3 regions of the Enterobacter asburiae genome follow, and region 2 is predicted to be linked to each of the others. Evidence: predicted binding sites of a transcription regulator. Region 2 holds the regulator's gene; each other region holds the start of a gene.
The links. The regulator Fur, encoded in region 2, represses iron uptake genes when iron is present. The targets are predictions, from matches to a motif close to ATAATAATGAGAACNACTATCAA.

Region 1 (3,279 bases), 1.5 Mb from region 2:
GGCCTGTAAGGTCAATGCGTCGGCCATTTCCAACGGCGCGGTGTTCAAGGCCGGTATGGTCGCGATCTTCTCGGTGTTCGGCGTGGCATGGATGAGCGATACCTTTTTCCAGGCGCATCTCGATGAGTTAAAGCTGGCGCTGGAAGGCGTGGTGAAGAGCCACCCGTGGACGTATGCCATTGTGCTGTTTCTGGTGTCAAAACTGGTGAACAGCCAGGCGGCTGCGCTGACGGCCGTTGCGCCAATGGGCCTGATGCTCGGCATCGACCCGAAAATGCTGATCGCCTTTTTCCCGGCGTCATACGGCTATTTTGTCCTGCCGACCTATCCCAGTGATTTGGCCTGCATCGGCTTTGACCGTTCAGGCACCACCCGCATCGGCAAATTTATCATCAACCACAGCTTTATTCTGCCAGGGCTGATTGGGGTAAGCTGCGCGTGCGCGGCGAGCTACCTGCTGGTCCAGACGTTCTTTTAACCGCATCAAAGGGCGACATATGCTGTCGCCCCTTTCCATGCTTTAGTGGGACTCACCCTGCGGCGTGAATCGCAGTTCAATCAGCGCGATGGCTTTCTGGATCGCACGAAGCGTAACCGGGTCAGCGGCAGCAGGATGGCTGGCAAAATCGATGTTCTTCAGCTGCGTAGACATCTTCTCGCGCACTTCAACCGGCGCAATCACGTCCAGAACATCAAGGATTTGTTTGATAACCAGCTGACAGGCGACAACGTCAGAGACTAGTTCCTGATCGGCGCTCAGGTTTTGTGACATGGGGGCTTTCTCCTTATTTAAAGGCCGCCATAGTAGCAAAACACGCCCCCTGACATCTTCCCTTCATCGTCAGCAGGTACAAAAAAACCCGCCGAAGCAGGTTTTTTTATCAGAACATGGCGCCCGGCGGCACGTCTTTGAACGTGCGGCAGTAATTGGCCCACATGCTTTTCAGGATTTTGCGCAGTTTCACGATGATGCTCCATTAACTTGTTATACAACTTTATTGTCAACGTGCTTATAATATGACCACCATCACAAAAATCAATCTTTTTGTGATGGCTATCACATTTTTATCAGGGTTTGGCCTGATAGCGCTCCCCTCTGACCCGTTGCGAAGAGTGAGGGCAGATTGTCCGGCTATTCCAGGCATTGCAGCGGGCATCTGCGGGTACGATAAGGTATTTCCATCCACTCAGAGCGAACCATGAAAAGAGTCATTGTAGCCGGCACAATCCTGCTGCTCGCGGGGTGTAGTATCAACCGCCAGGCTGAAGTCAGCAGCCGCGACGCGCCGAACGGCATCGTCCGCCTCGACTACGGCCAGGCAGCGCTGCAAAATGCGTATTCCGATGAGTATGTAAATAACGGCACGGCGGCAAAAGCGTGTCAGAGCATGGGGTATGCCACTGCCTCAGCCTATGGTCAGCCCATTAAAACCTGCACCCTGACGAGCGGCTCTTTGTGCCTGAACGAGAGCGTGACTATCCAGTATAAATGTATGGGTTACGCCGTTAATCCTAAGTCAAATAATCCGTGGTATTAATCAACGCTGCCAGCGTTTGCTGGCAGTTTATTTCATTACGAACAAAAATAATTCTCATTAATAAGTTATAAAAATCGCCAATGCGTTTTATTCCCATTCGTATTTTAAATAAATAAAATAAAAATTTTACGTTTTGCAAATAATTAAATAACAAATTATAGTGTCGCTCATTGTGAACCAGAAATAATAATCCGGAGCGTCACCATGCTGAAAACTGAAATGATCGACAAGCTCAACGCGCAAATGAACCTTGAGCTTTTTTCATCCCTGCTCTACCAGCAGATGAGCGCCTGGTGCAGCTACCACAGCTTCGAAGGTGCGGCCGCGTTTCTGCGTCGTCACGCTCAGGAAGAGATGACACACATGCAGCGTCTGTTTGATTATCTTACGGATACGGGCAGCCTGCCGCGCATTGAAACCGTGGCTTCACCTTTCGCTGAGTATAATTCTCTCGATGAACTGTTCCGCGCCACCTACGAGCACGAGCAGCTGATCACGCAGAAAATTAACGAACTGGTCCATGCCGCGATGACCAGCCAGGATTATCCAACCTTTAATTTCCTGCAGTGGTACGTCGCTGAGCAACACGAAGAAGAGAAGCTGTTTAAATCCGTACTGGATAAATTATCTCTGGTGGGTAAATCCGGCGAAGGTCTTTACTTTATTGATAAAGAACTTTCCACTCTCGATACGCAGAATTAATTTCAGCGCGGTGCCGGTTTCCGGCACCGCGTTAATTTACATACACCCCGCACAGCTGGTGCAGCACCAGTCATGAGGATTCACCGCCTGGTAAAAATAGCGGTAGCTGGACGTCTCCAGCGGAATACCCACCTCGAAGAACATATCCGTTAACCAGTCGACATTCTCAACGATCCACTCATCTTCCTGTAAGCCTTGCGCAAAGGTTTCATCTTCAGGATCGATAACCGAATAGATTGCCCAGGTGCCCATATCCTTTTCGCGACGGGACTCGGGAAGTATCAGGGGTTGGTTCTGCCAGCTGATTATCCAGTGGCCATGGCACAACAGGTTACCTCCCCGGCTCCATGCCGCGGTGAAGGGATTCTCCCCAGCCATAAACTCTCACTTAATTTGATAATTTATATTTATTGTTTACGTTACGCCGGAATGTCGCCCAGCAACATTGCCCTTATGAAGTAGGCATCCGCCTAAAAAGGATCAGAGCGACAATAATCCGTAAATTATTCATTACACTACTTGTAACGGTGATTTGACGAATTAAGGCTTTTCCCTTACTCTGCGCCGCAGATTTTGTCGCGGTTAAGCATCGTTGTAGAGGAAAGCGTGAAAAACAGAACCCTGGGAAGTATTTTTATCGTCGCCGGAACGACGATTGGCGCAGGAATGCTGGCAATGCCCTGGCAGCCGCGGGCGTGGGATTTGGCATGACCCTGCTGCTGCTGGGTACGCTCTGGGCGCTGATGTGCTACACCGCCCTGCTGCTGCTTGAGGTTTACCAGCACGTGCCCGCCGACACCGGTCTGGGTTCGCTTGCGGCGCGCTATCTGGGACGCTACGGCCAGTGGATAACCGGCTTTAGCATGATGTTCCTGATGTACGCCCTGACCGCCGCCTATATCAGCGGCGTCGGGGAACTCATCGCCTCCAGCGTCAACGACTGGTTTGGCTCTGACATTACCCCGGCGACGGGGGCTATCTTCTTTGCGCTCATCGGCGGCGGCGTGGTCTGTGTGGGGACATCGCTGGTCGATCTGTT
Region 2 (3,279 bases):
TTATTTACGCCGTTTCAGGCGTTTTAATTCGTCAAAGAGGAATAATCTATGCGTACGTTCAGTGGCAAACGTAGTGCGCTGGCGCTGGCTATTGCCGGTGTAACAGCAATGTCGGGCCTGGTGGTGACACCAGAGGCGAAAGCGGCAGGCTTCATCGACGATTCTACCCTCACGGGCGGTATTTATTACTGGCAGCGTGAACGTGACCGTAAAGACGTCACCGAAGACAAATACAAAACCAACCTTTCTCACTCCACCTGGAACGCCAACCTGGACTTCCAGTCAGGCTATGCCGCGGATATGTTCGGTCTGGATATTGCTGCGTTTACCGCGATTGAAATGGCGGAAAACGGCGACAGCGCGCACCCGAACGAAATTGCCTTCTCCTCCAGCAATAAAGCCTATAAAGAAGACTGGTCCGGGGATAAGAGCGGTATCAGCCTTTACAAAGCCGCTGCAAAATTTAAATACGGTCCGGTTTGGGCGCGCGGCGGTTATATTCAGCCAACTGGCCAGACTCTGTTAGCACCGCACTGGAGCTTTATGCCGGGTACCTATCAGGGTGCAGAAGCCGGGGCGAACTTTGACTACGGTGATGCGGGCGCGTTGAGCTTCTCCTATATGTGGACCAACGAGTACAAAGCGCCGTGGCACATCGAAATGGACAAGTTCTACCAGAACGATAAAAAAACCAAAGTCGATTACCTGCACTCGCTGGGCGCGAAGTACGACTTCAAAAACGATCTGGTGCTTGAAGCGGCATTCGGTCAGGCACAGGGCTATATCGATCAGTATTTTGCCAAGGCCAGCTATAAATTCGATGTCGTGGGTAGCCCGCTGAGCACCAGCTACCAGTTCTACGGTACGCGCGACAAGGTCAGCAACGGTGGCGTCAACGACATTTATGACGGCACCGCGTGGCTGCAGGCGTTAACCTTCGGCTACAAGGTTGGTCAGGTTGATTTGCGTCTGGAAGGCACATGGGTGAAGGCGGAAGGGCAGCAGGGCTACTTCCTGCAGCGTATGACCCCGACCTACGCCTCCTCCAACGGTCGTCTTGATATCTGGTGGGATAACCGTTCTGACTTCAACGCCGACGGCGAGAAAGCGGTCTTCTTCGGCGCAATGTATGATCTGAAAAACTGGAACCTGCCTGGCTGGGCAGTGGGCGCTTCTTACGCTTACGCCTGGGACGCAAAACCTGCCGATATGGCCACGCCGGATGCATACTACGATCCCAACTATCGCCTGAAAGAGTCTTCCTACAGCCTCGATGCTATCTATACCCTGCAGGATGGCCGCGCGAAAGGCACGATGTTCAAACTGCACTTCACCCAGTATGACAACCACTCTGATATCCCGAGCTATGCGGGCGGTTACGGCAACATCTTCCAGGATGAACGTGACGTGAAATTCATGGTTATCGCCCCATTCACCATCTTCTGATGAACGCACCGGCGGGCTGAGTCCCGCCGGTATGGAGACTGCACATGATGAAAAAAATCGTAATCGTCGCGCTGCTGGCATCAGGGCTGGTGGCGTGCGCTCAGACGCAGGCGCCGAAAGAGGACACCCGTCTGAAGGAGGCGTATAGCGCCTGCATTAACACTGCGGAAGGATCGCCGGAGAAGATTGAAGCCTGTCAGAGCGTGCTGAACGTGCTGAAGAAAGAGAAAGCGCACGAGCAGTTCGCGACCCAGGAGAACGTCCGCGTCATGGATTACCAGGCCTGTATCCAGGCGCGTAAAACCGGTAACGATCAGGAAGTGGCGAAGCGTTGCGATAAGATCTGGAACGAGATACGCAATAACAATAAATAAGTGCTTTACGCCCGGTAAGCGCTGCGCTTACCGGGCTTTTTTAGGCAAAAAAAAGCCAACCTTGCGGCTGGCTCAGAGTATGAATACTGATTATTTCGCGTCGTGCGCGTGGTCGTCTTCGCGGCAGTCGCCTTCAGCGCAGTGACCGTAAAGGTACAGGCTGTGGTTGGTCAGGCGGATGCCATGACGCGCCGCGATTTCACGCTGGCGTGATTCAATGGAATCATCGCTGAATTCAATGACCTTGCCGCAATCGAGGCAGATCAGGTGATCGTGGTGCTGCTGCTGGGTCAGTTCGAAAACAGATTTACCGCCTTCGAAATTATGACGGGTAACAATGCCCGCGTCATCAAACTGGTTCAGCACGCGATAGACGGTAGCCAGCCCAATCTCTTCACCCATGTCAATAAGACGTTTATAAAGGTCTTCCGCACTGACATGGTGATTGTCTGGACCCTGAAGCACTTCAAGGATTTTTAACCGAGGAAGCGTTACTTTCAGGCCAGCCTTCTTTAATGCGGTATTGTTGTCAGTCATGCGGAATCTGTCCTGTTGCTAAACGATTCACTTCTGTAGGAAGTGACAGAAAATGCACCCGGGATAATGCGTCTCATTATAGAACTGCCATGGCTAAATGAAAACTGCAAGTCTCAGGCAAAATATGCTTATAAAAATGGGGTATCACCAACAAACTTGCTCAATGGAAAACCACATTTTATCAGGGAGACATTGTACAGGTCTGGGCGAAAAAGTTAAAAGATTGTAGCGATTAATTTAATCGGTTTGACCTGGAGCACGGGCGCAGCCGCCGCTGCGCCGTGATAAAAATCAGGCGTTCAGAATATCGTCCAGGTGCAGTTCCTCACGGATCTGCTTAACCCATTTCTCTACGCGCTCTGCAGTCAGCTCTGGCTGACGGTCTTCGTCGATGGCCAGACCCACGAAATGATTGTCATCGGCCAGGCCTTTAGACGCTTCAAAGTGGTAACCGGCGGTCGGCCAGTGGCCTACGATAACCGCGCCATTCGGCTCAATGATATCGCGGATGGTGCCCAGCGCGTCACAGAAGTATTCAGCGTAGTCTTCCTGATCGCCACAGCCAAACAGGGCGACCAGCTTACCGTTGAAGTCCACTTCTTCCAGCGTCGGGAAGAAATCATCCCAGTCGCACTGGGCTTCACCGTAGTACCAGGTTGGGATACCCAGCAGCAGAATGTCATAGCCTTCCAGATCTTCTTTGCTGCTCTTGGCGATGTCATGCACATCAGCAACGTCTTTACCGAGCTGTTTTTGAATGTTTTTTGCGATATTTTCGGTATTGCCGGTATCACTGCCAAAGAAAATGCCGATGATTGCCATGAGTAAAATAACCTCTTGAAACTTAATAGTATGGTGGCGCAATTCGGCCACGGATAAGGGCAATAATAGCAGAACTGGCAACCCTGCGGAAACAGCTATC
Region 3 (3,279 bases), 590 kb from region 2:
AAGGGGCGGATTGCAGCTTTGCGTTCCAGCCGATAGTCGATCCGTTTATGCAGCAGGTCGTCTCCTGGGAGGCGCTTCTCCGCACGCCTGACGGCGGCGCTCCGGGAGATTACTTTGCCAATTTGCCGCGTGACGAGGTGTACGCATCTGATTTACACAGCAAGCAGGTGGCGCTGTCCATGGCCAGCGCGCTGGGGCTCCAGGACCAGACGTTATCCCTCAACCTGCGGCCCATGACGCTGGTCAACATTCCCAACGCCGTGGATTTCCTGCTCACCGCGATTGAAGCCAATGGGTTTGTCCCCGAGCAAATTGTGGTGGAGTTCACCGAGAGCGAAGCCATTTCCCGTTTTGATGAATTCACGGATTCGGTCAGGCAGTTAAAAAGCGCGGGTATTAGCGTGACGATCGATCACTTTGGCGCCGGTTTTGCCGGTCTGCAGCTGCTGGCGCAGTTCCAGCCGGACAGAATTAAGATTAATCGCGATCTGGTCGCGAACGTGCATAAAAGTGGCCCCCGGCAGGCCATTATTCAGGCGATTATCAAATGCTGTTCCTCGCTTGAGATCCAGTTCTGCGCGGTAGGGGTAGAGAAGGCTGAAGAGTGGATGTGGCTGGAGTCCGCGGGGATTTCCCAGTTCCAGGGACATCTTTTTGCCAGCCCGCGACACGGCGGTATTCCCGCGATTGCGTGGCCGGAGAAAAAGTTCGACTTCTGATAAAGCTGTACACATTCCGGCAGAGTTAACTGTACGAATGGTAAATTTTATACAACAATGTATTAACAGGTGGATGGGAAAGAACCCCGTTCACCCATTCAAAATGCGGTCTTAGTTATACAAATGGTGTGTACAATCTGATAAGGTTGGTGCAGTTAGGTATGGAAGTTCTGAGCGTGAGGGAGTTAATGGCCTATTACAGTATCGGCGAAGTGGCCGAACGATGCGGTATCAACCCCGTTACGCTGCGTGCCTGGCAGCGCCGTTATGGATTGTTGAAGCCGCAGCGAAGCGAAGGGGGTCATCGTCAGTTTGACGATGAAGATATCCTGCGCATTGAAGAGATCAAGCGCCTGATGAAAAGCGGCGTCTCGGTCGGAAAAGTCAAAGCTTTGCTGGAAAACAAAGAAGTGTTGACTCAGGGCAACTGGGTTTCGTTCCAGGAAGAGATGATGACCGTTCTGCGTTACGCCAGCCCGGCAAAGCTGCGCGCCAAAATGGGCGAATTCCGCCGCGATCACGCGATAGACGCGCTGATTGACAATATCATTTCTCCCGTTCGTCAGCGCATGAATCAGGATCAAAACACCGTGCGCCACATGGCGAGCCTGTTTGACGGCGTACTGATCGAATTCGCCATTGCAAGCCTGGCGGAATCCCGCAAAAAAATCGGTAAAGACGCGCTCCTGATAGGCTGGGAATGCGATGACCGCACCCACCTGTGGCTGGAAGCCGCGCGCTTATCGCAGAAGGGTTGGCACATTGACGTCCTGGCGGAACCCATTGATTCGCCGCGTCCTGAACTGTTCCCTGGGCAAAAAATCTTCGTCTGGACGGGGAAATCCCCAACGCCTCGCCAGCAGGAACAGCTCGATCACTGGCGTGAACAGGGGTTTGCTGTCTCATTTCATCACTGATCTTCAGAGGCCCAGAGGGGCTTTTTTTGTTTTAGTCATTTTCTGAGCAAAAGCTATCTCAAAAATAGGCATTTCCGATGCATATTTTACTTTTCTCTTCCCCGTCATAAATGCCGCGATGAAATGCATTATTAATCAATGCATTGAACAAATACATCCATCCTGACTGCATCCTCTCACAGGGTCTATGCTTAATAAAAGTAGGCAAAAAGGGCGGTTTAGCCGAATGCCCCTGCTGACAGAGGGTTGAAGTGATAATCGTTATCACTAACATGGTGTTATGCCCTGATGGCTTATCAGATGAGGTGGACCTATGGAACTGCATTCAGAAACCTTTAATCCTGCCGATTTTGCCTGGCGCGGCTTAACGCTCACGCCAGCGGCGGCGGCACATATTCACGAGCTGGTGGCGAAAAAGCCCGAGATCCTCGGCGTACGTTTGGGCGTCAAACAGACCGGCTGCGCGGGTTTCGGCTACGTGCTCGATACCGTCACCGAGCCCGAGAAAGATGACCTGGTGTTCGAGACGGACGGCGCGAAACTGTACGTCGCGCTGCAGGCCATGCCGTTTATTGACGGTACCGAAGTGGACTACGTCCGCGAAGGCTTAAACCAGTTATTCAAATTTCATAACCCGAAAGCCCAGAACGAATGCGGCTGCGGCGAAAGCTTTGGGGTATAGGCGGAACTATGTCTCGTAATACTGAAGCAACGAGTGATGTAAATACCTGGAGCGGTGGGCACCTCAACTATAAAGAGGGGTTCTTCACCCAGCTGCAGACCGATGAGCTGGCGAAAGGCATTAACGAAGATGTCGTGCGGGCGATCTCGGCGAAACGTAACGAGCCGGAGTGGATGCTGGAGTTCCGCCTGAGCGCCTTCCGCGCCTGGCTGGAGATGGAAGAGCCGCACTGGCTGAAAGCGCATTATGACAAGCTGAACTATCAGGATTACAGCTACTACTCTGCGCCGTCCTGCGGCAGCTGTGACGATACCTGCGCCTCGCAGCCCGGCGCGGTGCAGCAAACCGGTGCGGAGAACAACTTCCTCAGCAAAGAAGTGGAAGAAGCCTTTAACCAGCTTGGCGTGCCCGTGCGTGAAGGGAGAGAGGTGGCGGTGGACGCCATTTTCGACTCCGTCTCGGTGGCGACCACCTACCGCGAGAAGCTGGCAGAGCAGGGGATCATTTTCTGCTCCTTCGGCGAAGCGATTCACGATCATCCGGAACTGGTGAAAAAGTACATTGGGACCGTGGTGCCCTCTAACGACAACTTCTTTGCGGCGCTCAACGCGGCGGTAGCCTCTGACGGCACCTTTATCTATGTGCCGAAAGGCGTGCGCTGTCCGATGGAGCTTTCCACCTATTTCCGCATCAATGCCGAAAAAACCGGCCAGTTCGAACGCACGATTCTGGTCGCGGATGAAGGCAGCTACGTCAGCTACATCGAAGGGTGTTCCGCCCCGGTCCGCGACAGCTACCAGCTGCACGCGGCGGTAGTGGAGGTCATCATCCACAAAGATGCCGAGGTGAAATACTCCACGGTGCAAAACTGGTTCCCGGGCGACGGCAATACCGGCGGTATCCTGAACTTCGTCACCAAGCGCGCGCTGTGCGAAGGCGAAAACAGCAAGATGTCGTGGAC

Region 1: the regulator Fur is predicted to act here: its motif matches at 1,580-1,602, upstream of ftnA (non-heme ferritin).
Region 3: the regulator Fur is predicted to act here: its motif matches at 1,888-1,910, upstream of sufA (Fe-S cluster assembly scaffold SufA).

The regions. Positions count from the first base shown of each region.
Region 1 is NZ_CP011863.1:1,932,777-1,936,055, forward strand. Features, by position in the region: gene ACJ69_RS09505 (anaerobic C4-dicarboxylate transporter) at 1-478, shown strand, start outside; gene ACJ69_RS09510 (DUF2766 family protein) at 521-772, opposite strand; gene azuC (stress response protein AzuC) at 882-965, opposite strand; gene yecR (YecR family lipoprotein) at 1,200-1,538, shown strand; gene ftnA (non-heme ferritin) at 1,743-2,240, shown strand; gene ACJ69_RS09525 (hypothetical protein) at 2,277-2,618, opposite strand; partial or broken gene tyrP (tyrosine transporter TyrP) at 2,847-3,279, shown strand, end outside.
Region 2 is NZ_CP011863.1:401,105-404,383, forward strand. Features, by position in the region: gene chiP (chitoporin ChiP) at 49-1,446, shown strand; gene chiQ (ChiQ/YbfN family lipoprotein) at 1,494-1,820, shown strand; gene fur (ferric iron uptake transcriptional regulator) at 1,911-2,357, opposite strand; gene fldA (flavodoxin FldA) at 2,649-3,179, opposite strand.
Region 3 is NZ_CP011863.1:994,573-997,851, forward strand. Features, by position in the region: gene ACJ69_RS04900 (diguanylate phosphodiesterase) at 1-719, shown strand, start outside; gene ACJ69_RS04905 (MerR family transcriptional regulator) at 908-1,636, shown strand; gene sufA (Fe-S cluster assembly scaffold SufA) at 1,950-2,318, shown strand; gene sufB (Fe-S cluster assembly protein SufB) at 2,327-3,279, shown strand, end outside.